Regions from separate parts of the Streptomyces roseifaciens genome, predicted to be linked through region 2. Evidence: riboswitches for the same ligand, from Rfam matches in the RefSeq annotation. Region 2 holds a riboswitch; each other region holds the start of a gene.
The links. A riboswitch is a leader RNA that binds a small molecule or an ion and turns the genes downstream of it on or off. The one in region 2 is predicted to bind cyclic di-AMP.

Region 1 (3,268 bases), on a different contig from region 2:
GGCCCGTCGCTATCTTCAACCACCATTCGCCGCCGAACGAGAGGCAACCGCCCATGAGACCCGGAAACGGTCGACATCGCCGCCCCCGTCAGATACCCGCCATCGTGGTCGCCGCGGGGGTGACCGCCTCCGGGATCGCCCTGCCGCTGCTGGCGGCCACCGGCGCGACGGCAGCCGACGCCGGCACCTGGGACCGTGTCGCCCAGTGCGAGAGTGGAGGCCTGTGGAGCGCCAACTCCGGCAACGGGACCTACGGGGGACTGCAGCTGACCCAGGACCTCTGGGAGCGCCACGGCGGACGGGAGTACGCCCCCCGGCCCGACCTCGCCAGCCGTGCGCAGCAGATCACCGTCGCCGAGAAGATTCTCGAGAGCGGCGGCACCAGCCCCTGGTCGAGCTGCGCGGCGAGCGCCGGCCTCACCTCGGGCAGCACCCCGGCGGAGGTCAACCCGGGCGGCACACACGCCCCCGCGAGCGACTCGACGCCTTCACGCGCCCCGGAGCGCACCACTTCGCACTCCACGCCGTCCGAGCCGTCCGAGCCCTCCGAGCACGGCAAGCCTTCTGACGCGTCCACGTCTCCCTCGCCGTCCGGAAAGCCGTCGCCGGGGTCCTCGACGAGCCCCTCGGCCGACCCCTCCACGCAGCCTTCGGGGCAGCCGTCGACCGGTCAGCCGTCGCCGGGCCGGTCCTCCGGTCAGCCGTCCGGCCGGCCCTCCGGCAGCCCGTCGTCCGACGCGCCGTCACCCGACGCCTCGGGCAAGCCGTCCGACGGGCAGTCCGGTGAGCCGCAGGAAGGCCGGCACCGCAAGCCTTCGACGTCCCCCACGGACGACCCGACTCAGATCCCGGGCGGTCCGGCCACGCCCGCTGCCGGCGATTCCGGTTCGCCCGCGGGGCGGACGCCCGGCGAGGACGGCACGGGCACGGGCAAGCACCGTGCCGACCCGTCGCGTTCGGAGGACGAGGGTCGTACGTCGCGGGGCGGCGGCGATGCACGCACCGGCAGTCCCACGCCCACCGACTACACCGTGCGCCCCGGTGACAACCTGTCAGCCATCGCCGAGCAGCATGCGGTCAAGGGAGGTTGGCAGTCTCTGTATCAGCGCAATGAGAAAGCGGTCGGAACCGATCCCGACCTGATCCGTCCTGGTCAGAGGCTCGAGGTCGGTAAATAGACCGGCAGTTCGCGGCGAATGTCCGTTCCAGTCGAAAGTGAGACATGGGTCTCTTTGCCTGATGGCGGAATGCGGTCTTCCCGAAACTGGCAAACCGTCTCTCACCTGCGGAAACGCGTTGTTCCCCTGGGTAACCAGGGGCAACTGTGGCTGGAAAGAGGGGTTTGAACCCTTGCCGCGACTGTGTTTACCGTCGTGACCGCTCGCCACCGCGGGCACCACGGTCGCCACGCCGAATCCTGCCGGCGATCGGGGGAGTCGTCGCGCAAGCGCCGTAGGCAGGAGCGGGGGAACCAAGGTAGGCGCCGGAAACGGCTCCTCGGCGAAAGCCGCGGGTCCGGGACCGGCTAGGGGTGAAGCCGAGTGTGCTCGCACACGAAGCCGGGCGAACTCACAGCCCGAACCCGACAGCTCACCTCGTAGGCGTCGGTGAGGAAACGACTCATGTCCAAGGGCAAGCACCGTCGTCCGTCCAAGGCCGTCCGCATCTTCACGCTCGCCGGTGTCACCGGCGCAGCTGTCGCCGCCCCGCTGATGGTCGCCACCTCCGCCAACGCCGCCTCCGTTTCGACGTGGGACAAGGTCGCCCAGTGCGAGTCCGGTGGCAACTGGTCCATCAACACCGGCAACGGCTACTACGGCGGTCTGCAGTTCTCGCAGTCCTCCTGGAACGCCGCCGGTGGCCAGAAGTACGCCGACCGCGCCGACCACGCCTCCAAGAGCGCCCAGATCGCCGTGGCCGAGAAGCTGCTCGCCATGCAGGGCCCGGGCGCCTGGGGCTGCGCCGGTGCCGGCGGCCTGACGGCCGGTGGCCCGAAGGCGAACGTCGACCCCTCCGGTTCGGGCTCGGCCGGCAAGTCCACCAAGTCCTCCCGCACCGGCGGCACCGTCTCGGGCAAGTCCCACGCGGACCGCAGCGAGCGCCAGGCCACGCCGAAGAAGGCCACGCCGAAGAAGGCCGCCCCGCAGGCCGTCGAGCGCGACGAGGCCCCGGCCCCGAAGCGGACCGCGCCGGGCCACTCCACGCAGTCCTACAAGGTCGGCAGCGGTGAGTACGAGGTCAAGGAGGGCGACACCCTCTCCAAGATCGCCGAGGCCCAGCACGTCAAGGGCGGCTGGCAGAAGCTGTACGACCGCAACAAGGACATCGTCCAGGACGCGGACGTGATCTACGTCGGCCAGAAGCTGCACCTCAGCTGATCCGGCAGGGCGGTCCACTCCGGTGGGCCGCCCTTCTCCGCTCCCGGCGGGACCGCCCCGCTCCGATGCGCTGCCCCGAGCGTGCACCGGAGCGGGGCTCAGCCGTTTCCGGATCCGCCTCTTCCGGGCCCCGCCCCCTCCGCCGCAGGCGGCTCGCTTCCCTGTTCGGCTTCCCCGTTCAGCGAAAAATTCCGCCGTTCATACGGTGTTCTGGGCTTTTGTGCTGTTTTTTAGGCTTTTCCGGCCCGGGAACACGGTCCAACGGCGAGGCGAGCCTCCGGGGCCCGTTAGGCTCGTGCTGCAGAACCACAGACACACACGAAGGAGACCCTCGTGCCGTCCATCGACGTCGTCGTAGCTCGCGAGATCCTCGACTCGCGAGGCAACCCCACGGTCGAGGTCGAGGTCGGCCTCGACGACGGCTCCACGGGCCGTGCCGCCGTGCCGTCCGGCGCCTCCACCGGTGCCTTCGAGGCCATCGAGCTCCGTGACGGTGACAAGAACCGTTACCTGGGCAAGGGCGTCGAGAAGGCCGTCCTCGCCGTCATCGAGCAGATCGGCCCGGAGCTCGTCGGCTACGACGCCACCGAGCAGCGCCTGATCGACCAGGCCATGTTCGACCTGGACGCCACCGACAACAAGGGCTCGCTCGGCGCCAACGCCATCCTGGGCGTCTCCCTCGCCGTCGCGCACGCCGCCTCCGAGGCCTCCGACCTGCCGCTGTTCCGCTACCTGGGCGGCCCGAACGCGCACCTGCTGCCCGTTCCGATGATGAACATCCTGAACGGCGGCTCGCACGCCGACTCCAACGTGGACATCCAGGAGTTCATGATCGCGCCGATCGGCGCGGAGTCCTTCTCCGAGGCCCTGCGCTGGGGCACCGAGGTCTA
Region 2 (3,268 bases):
CGAGCGGCTGGTGGGCAACCGCCTGGACGAGATCCCGCACGAGCTGGCCAACCCCGCCCGCCGGGCCGCCATGGCGCTCTCCAAGGAGCTCTTCCCGGCCGACTCGCGGATGTCCCGCCCGCGCCAGGGCACCGAGGAGACCGTCGCCCGCATCGACGCCGCCTCCGTGCGGGCCTTCTACGAGGCCCACATGCGCCCCGCCACCACGACCGCCGTGGTCGTCGGCGACTTCACCGGGGTCGACCTCGACGCGGCCCTCGCGGACTCCCTCGGCGCCTGGACGGGTTCCCCGGCCGAGCCGTACCCGCTCAAGCCGGTCACCGCGGACGACACCGGCCGCGTCGTCATCGTGGACCGCCCCGGCGCGGTCCAGACGCAGCTCCTCATCGGCCGCATCGGTGCGGACCGGCACGGCCAGGTCTGGCCCGCCCAGAGCGTCGGCACGTACTGCCTGGGCGGCACCCTCACCTCCCGTCTGGACCGCGTCCTGCGCGAGGAGAAGGGCTACACCTACGGCGTGCGGGCCTTCGGCCAGGTGCTGCTGTCCACCCCGGAGGGCACCGGGGCGGCCATGCTCGCCATCAGCGGCTCGGTGGACACCGCCTCCACCGGCCCCGCGCTGGAGGACCTGTGGACCGTCCTGCGCACCCTCGCCGCCGGGGGCCTGACGGACGAGGAGCGCGACTCCGCCGTGCAGAACCTCGTCGGCGTCGCCCCGCTGAAGTACGAGACGGCGGCGGCCGTCGCGGGCACCCTCGCCGACCAGGTCGAGCAGCACCTGCCGGACGACTTCCAGGGGCGCCTGTACGAGCGCCTCGCCGCGACGGGCACGGTGGAGGCCACCGCCGCCGTGGTGAGCGCCTTCCCGGTCGACCGTCTGGTGACGGTGCTCGTCGGTGACGCCGCGCAGATCGAGGAGCCCGTCCGGGCCCTCGGCATCGGGGAAGTGACCGTGATCACGGGCTGAGGCCCCCCGGCGGGCCGGCCGCACCGGTCGGCCCGTCAACCGGCAGGCACGCGCGCCCCTGAGGCGCGTGTGCCTGCCAAATGTCCGATTTAGCGGAGTGGTTGCACGTCTGCGTTGTGGCGTGGGCCACAAAATGGGGCTTCTGTTTGCCGATCGAAAGTGGCGGCGTCTAGCGTCAAAGCGTCTGTCCGTCAGATGTGCGTCGCATCCGCGGCCCGGGCAGACATCGCCGAGTCCCCGTACGGCGCGAGCCAGGGGAGCCGGGGACCCAAGTGTCCCTGGGGTGAATCGGGCCCCTTTCCGGAGGGATCCGTAGGAGACCTTCCTGCTCCGAACCCGTCAGCTAACCCGGTAGGCGAGAAGGAAGGAAAGGAGTGCCTTCGTGGCATCCAACGAGCCTGCTGCGTACGAGCCTGCTGGGTATGAGCCTGTCGGGTATGAGCCTGCCGCGTACGATCCGCCGCTGGTCCCGGCGTACGTGCCGCCGTACGAGCCGGAGCCCGAGCTTCGGCCGGAGCAGCGGTACGGGTCGGACAGCGCGTACGACCCCGAGTCGCCGTACGCCCCCGCTTCCCACCGTCCCTCCGTCTACAACGCCTTCGGCACGGGCCGAGGCCGCCACCGCGTCGTGAAGCAGCGCGGCGGCACGATGGCCCGCAGCGGCGCGGTGCTCGGCGTGGGCGTCATCGCGGCGGTCGGCGCGGGCGGCATGGCGCACGCCCAGGAGCGCCCGGCGGCGTCCATATCCATGCCCGACCTGGCCCAGCTGCCGGGAGTGGGCTCGTTCTTCGCGGGGAGCGCGGCGGGCTCGGTCGATTCCGCCGCCGCCGAATTCGCCGGTGAGGAAGGCGCGTCGGCCGCTGTGGAGATGGCGGAGAGCGCGGCGGCGGCGGGTGAGGTGCTCCGGGCGAGAATCCTGGAGCAGGCCGACCACCAGCAGGGCGTGGCCGAGGCCGAGGCGCAGGCGGCCCAGGTGAAGCAGGCCGCGGAGACGCAGAAGAAGGCGGCGGAGCGGAAGACGGCTGAGGCGGCTGAGGCGGCGGAGGCGGAGAAGGAGCGGGAGCGAGCTGCAGAACCGGAGGCGCCGCAGGCGCGGGCGGCGGCACCGGAGCAGCAGCAGACGTCGGAGCGACGGACGGCGAAGCAGCAGGCACCGAAGCAACACGTACAGAAGCAACACGTACAGAAGCAGCAGACGCCGAAGAAGCAGCGATCCGCCCGCCAGGCTCCGGCCCCTCAGGCTCCCGCCCCGGCGGCTCGCCACTCCACCTCCGGCGGGTTCAAGCTCCCCCTCGCCTCGTACACCCTGACGGCCGGCTTCGGTCAGGCAGGGAACATGTGGTCCGCGAACCACACGGGGGAGGACTTCGCGGCCCCGACCGGCACGCCGGTGAGGGCGGTCGGCGGCGGCAAGATCGTTCAGGCCGGCTGGGCGGGGGCGTACGGCTACCGCATCGTCCTGAGGCTCGACGACGGTACGGAGCTGTGGTTCTGCCACCTGTCGTCGATGGTCGTCACGTCGGGGAAGGTCGCGCCGGGCCAGGTCATAGGCCGTGTCGGTGCGACGGGCAACGTGACCGGCCCGCACCTGCACCTGGAGGTGCGGCCGGGCGGGGGCGCCCCGATCGACCCGCTGGGGTGGCTGAGGAGCAGGGGCCTGCAGCCGTAGCGGAATACCTGCCCCCGCAGGGACGCTGCAGGAGTACATGGCTGACATTCACAAGAAGATCGGCAATCTCTCCGTCCACCCGTTGGCGCTCGGCGGCAATGTCTTCGGGTGGACAGCGGACGAGGCGGAATCCTTCGCCGTCCTCGACGCGTACGCGGCGGCGGGCGGCAATTTCATCGACACCGCCGACGTCTACTCGGCCTGGGTCCCGGGCAACGAGGGCGGCGAGTCGGAGACCGTCATCGGCAATTGGTTCGCCTCGCGCGGCAACCGTGCCGACATCGTCCTCGCCACGAAGGTCGGCGCGGGCGTCCCGGAGCCGCGGGGCCTGCGTGCATCGGTGATCAAGGCGGGCGTGGAGGAATCCCTCCGCCGCCTGCGCACCGACTACATCGACCTCTACTACACGCACTACGACGACCCGTCGGTACCGGTGGAGGAGTTCATCACCGCTCTCGACGCGCTGGTGAAGGAGGGCAAGGTCCGCGAGATAGCGGCCTCGAACATCACGCCGGAGCGCCTGCAGGAGTCGCTGGAGTTCTCGGAGGCATCGGGCCTGGCGAAGTACGTGGCGATCCAGCCCCACTACAACCTGGTGTCGCGCGACACCTACGAGGGCGACCTGGCGGCGG
Region 3 (3,268 bases), on a different contig from region 2:
AGGAGCGAATACCGGACAGGCGCGCCCCGAGCCGTCCGGTCACCGCCCGGCGGCCGTCCACGCCCGTCACTCCCGTTCAGGGGGACGGCTTCCGGTGCCGCTGAGCCGCCGGGGGACTGCGGCCGGCACCCTTCGCACGACCGAATGTCGCTCTTGAACTTCCGCTTGCCTCATCGGGATACTCGCCCGTATCCCGTTCTTGACATGGACGCGACGATCTCATCGGCCTGTCGTGCACCGTGTCCTCACCGATGCGCATCACCTACGCGTCACGCACACGGGTCGCGCACGTGCGTCACGCACGCGCATCGCACCCGCACGTCCTCCACGCCCGGGCACCACCGTGCCGCCGGGCACTCCCCCACAGGAGGTCACGAGTGAAACGTTCCCGCATCTCCACGCGCCGTACGGCCGGCGCCGGCGCGGTGATGGTCGCCCTGACGGCCGCGGCACTGACGCTCCCCGCCGCGCACGCGTCCTCGCCGGCGCCCCGTCAGCTCTCCTCGCCGCAGGCCGCGGAGCTGGCCCAGCGGATATCCGCCGACCTCGGCGCGGACTCGGCCGGTTCGTACTACGACGCCGGGACCGGCAGGCTCGTCGTCGGCGTCCTCGACCAGGATGCGGCGGCCAGGGTACGGGCCGCCGGCGCCGAACCGAGGACCGTGCGCCACTCGGCCGCCGAGCTCGCCTCGGCCCTGCGGACACTGAAGGCGGAGGCGGCCGTTCCGGGCACGGCCTGGTCGGTGGACCCCCGCACCAACAAGGTCGTCGTCACCGCCGACAGCACGGTCACGGGCGCCCGGCAGGACCGGCTCGACAAGGCCGTCGCACAACTCGGCGACAAGGTCGCGGTCAAGAGAACGGCAGGGAAGTTCCGTCCCCTCATCGCGGGCGGCGACGCGATCTGGGGCAGCGGCGTGCGCTGCTCGCTGGGCTTCAACGTCACCAAGGGCGGCAAGCCGTACTTCCTCACGGCCGGGCACTGCGGCAACGCCTCGCGGACGTGGTCCGCGACCCAGGGCGGCGCCCAGATCGGCGTGGTCGAGAGCTCGTCCTTCCCCGGCCACGACTACGCGCTCGTCCGCTACACGTCCACCATCGCCCACCCGAGCGCGGTGGACCTCTACAACGGCGGCACGCAGAACATCGGCAAGGCCGGGGAAGCCGTCGTCGGCGAGAAGGTGCAGCGCAGCGGCAGCACCACCCGGGTCCACGGCGGCGAGGTCACCGCGCTCGACGTGACCGTCAACTACGAGGAGGGGGCGGTCGAGGGCATGATCGGCACCTCGGTCTGCGCCGAACCCGGCGACAGCGGCGGCGCCCTCTTCGACGGTGCCACCGCCCTCGGCCTCACCTCGGGCGGCAGCGGCGACTGCTCCGGCGGCGGAGAGACGTTCTTCCAGCCCGTACCGGCGGCGCTGCAGGCGTACGGGGCCCAGCTGCCCTGAGGCGGGCAGGCGCCGGCCTGACGCCGTGCAGTGACGCGCTCCTCCGGGGAGCCCCTTTCGCGGGGTCCCCGGAGGTATCCGGGCCGGGGTGGGTCGCCCCGGCCCGGTCGGCCGTCGTCGTCCGGCCCGTACCGGGCCGGACCGCCCGGTCAGTTGACCCGGCCGTACCAGACGCTGCCGGACCAGATCTTCTCCAGCCGGACCTTCGCGCCCGGCTTGGGCGAGTGCCAGATCTTGTTGCTACCCGCGTAGATCCCGACGTGGTAGACGTTGCTTCCCGAGTGGAAGAAGACCAGGTCGCCCGCCTGGCGGGAGCCGGCGGAGACGTGCCGGGTCTTGTTGTACTGCGCGGCCGCGGTGCGCGGCAGGGTCTTGCCGGCCTTCTTGAACGAGTAGAGCGTGAGGCCCGAGCAGTCGAACCGGTTGGGACCGGCGGCGCCGTACTGGTAGGGGGAGCCCTGCTTGGAGGCCGCGACCTTCAGGGCGGTGGCGCCCGGAGTGGCCGCGCTCGCCTCGGCCGACATTCCGGGGAGGAGCATCGACGCGGTCACGGTGGCCGCGGTGACCACCGAAGCGGCACCGGCGCGGGACATGAGCGTGGATATGCCAGGGAACGCAGACATGCCAAAACCCTTCGTCATCCGCCTGCGAAAGATGACCTGTCGGGTTCGGGCTGTCGAAGTTGCCCGGCCACCTGAAATGGCTTCACCCCAAGGACCACCGCCATCGTGGTCCGCCGTGCTCGGGTCTCCCGCTCCTGCCGATCCATTCGTTTCTGCTCCGCACCCGGTACGGCGGCAGGACTCGGCGTCCGCCCGGGTCGCCCGCCTCGGTGACGGGATCTTGTTGTTCGATGCACGATCCTGCATCACGGGCCGCCGGAATTCGGAGCCGAAAGGTGCTTCTGTGAACTTCTTCACTTCACGGCGATCCCTGGAACCGGGGTGTTACCCGGCATCACGAGCAACCGGTATTCCCCTTTGTCAAAAGAGAGTTGAAGAACTGATTCGAGTCATCCCGGCGGTGCGCGAAAGGCGAGGTCGCGGGGGCCGCGGCAGGGCGGCAGTAGGGCGTCTTTGCGTCAGAAAGCCGTGGCGGCGGGCTCCGTGCGGTTCGCTTCGGGAGCGCGAGGGTAGCCCTACGGCATGCTCACCCTAGGGATCGAGGAGGAGTATCTTCTGCTCGACCCGGCCACCGCACTGCCGGTACCCCTGGCCGACGAGGTCCGGGCGGCGGTCGACCTGGAACCGGTCGTGAACGAGCGGGAGATTCAGGCGGAGCTGTTGCAGGCCCAGGTGGAAGTCGCCACTCCGGTCTGCTCCGATCTCGCCGAGGCCAGCCGGCACCTGCTGCGGCTGCGCCATGCGGTGAGCTCCGCCGCCAAGCGGTCCGGCTGCCGGATCGCCGCCTGCGGTACGGCGCCGTGCACGGGCCCCGAGCCCATCCCGGTCACCGGCAATCCGCGCTACCTGGCGATGCGGATCCGTGCCGCCCAGCTCGTGGACGAGCAGTTCGTCCACGGGATGCACGTCCATGTCGCCATCCCCGACCGCGAGATGGGCGTCGCGGTCCTCAACCGGGTGCGGCCCTGGCTGCCGGTCCTGGTCGCCATGGCGGGCAACTCCCCGCTGTGGAACGGCCTCGACACCGGCTTCTCCAGCTGGCGGACCGTGGTCTACAGCCGCTGGCCGGTCAGCGGACCGCCCCCCTACTTCGACGGCCTCGCGGACTACGAGGCCCGCATCCAGGCGCTGTTGACGGCCGGGGCGATCGAGGACCGGGGCCAGCTCTACTGGCAGGCGCGGCTGTCGGACCGCTAT

Region 1: it holds a riboswitch for cyclic di-AMP, as region 2 does, so the genes downstream of both, AS857_RS31865 (LysM peptidoglycan-binding domain-containing protein) here and AS857_RS33895 (M23 family metallopeptidase) in region 2, are expected to answer to the same signal.
Region 3: it holds a riboswitch for cyclic di-AMP, as region 2 does, so the genes downstream of both, AS857_RS03155 (C40 family peptidase) here and AS857_RS33895 (M23 family metallopeptidase) in region 2, are expected to answer to the same signal.

The regions. Positions count from the first base shown of each region.
Region 1 is NZ_LNBE01000004.1:3,281,244-3,284,511, reverse strand. It holds gene AS857_RS31870 (transglycosylase family protein) at 105-1,178, shown strand; cyclic di-AMP (ydaO/yuaA leader) riboswitch at 1,439-1,619, shown strand; gene AS857_RS31865 (LysM peptidoglycan-binding domain-containing protein) at 1,623-2,378, shown strand; gene eno (phosphopyruvate hydratase) at 2,712-3,268, shown strand, end outside.
Region 2 is NZ_LNBE01000005.1:108,876-112,143, forward strand. It holds gene AS857_RS33890 (M16 family metallopeptidase) at 1-967, shown strand, start outside; cyclic di-AMP (ydaO/yuaA leader) riboswitch at 1,185-1,340, shown strand; gene AS857_RS33895 (M23 family metallopeptidase) at 1,350-2,636, shown strand; gene AS857_RS33900 (aldo/keto reductase) at 2,674-3,268, shown strand, end outside.
Region 3 is NZ_LNBE01000002.1:298,987-302,254, reverse strand. It holds gene AS857_RS03160 (S1 family peptidase) at 378-1,448, shown strand; gene AS857_RS03155 (C40 family peptidase) at 1,598-2,071, opposite strand; cyclic di-AMP (ydaO/yuaA leader) riboswitch at 2,076-2,238, opposite strand; gene AS857_RS03150 (carboxylate-amine ligase) at 2,594-3,268, shown strand, end outside.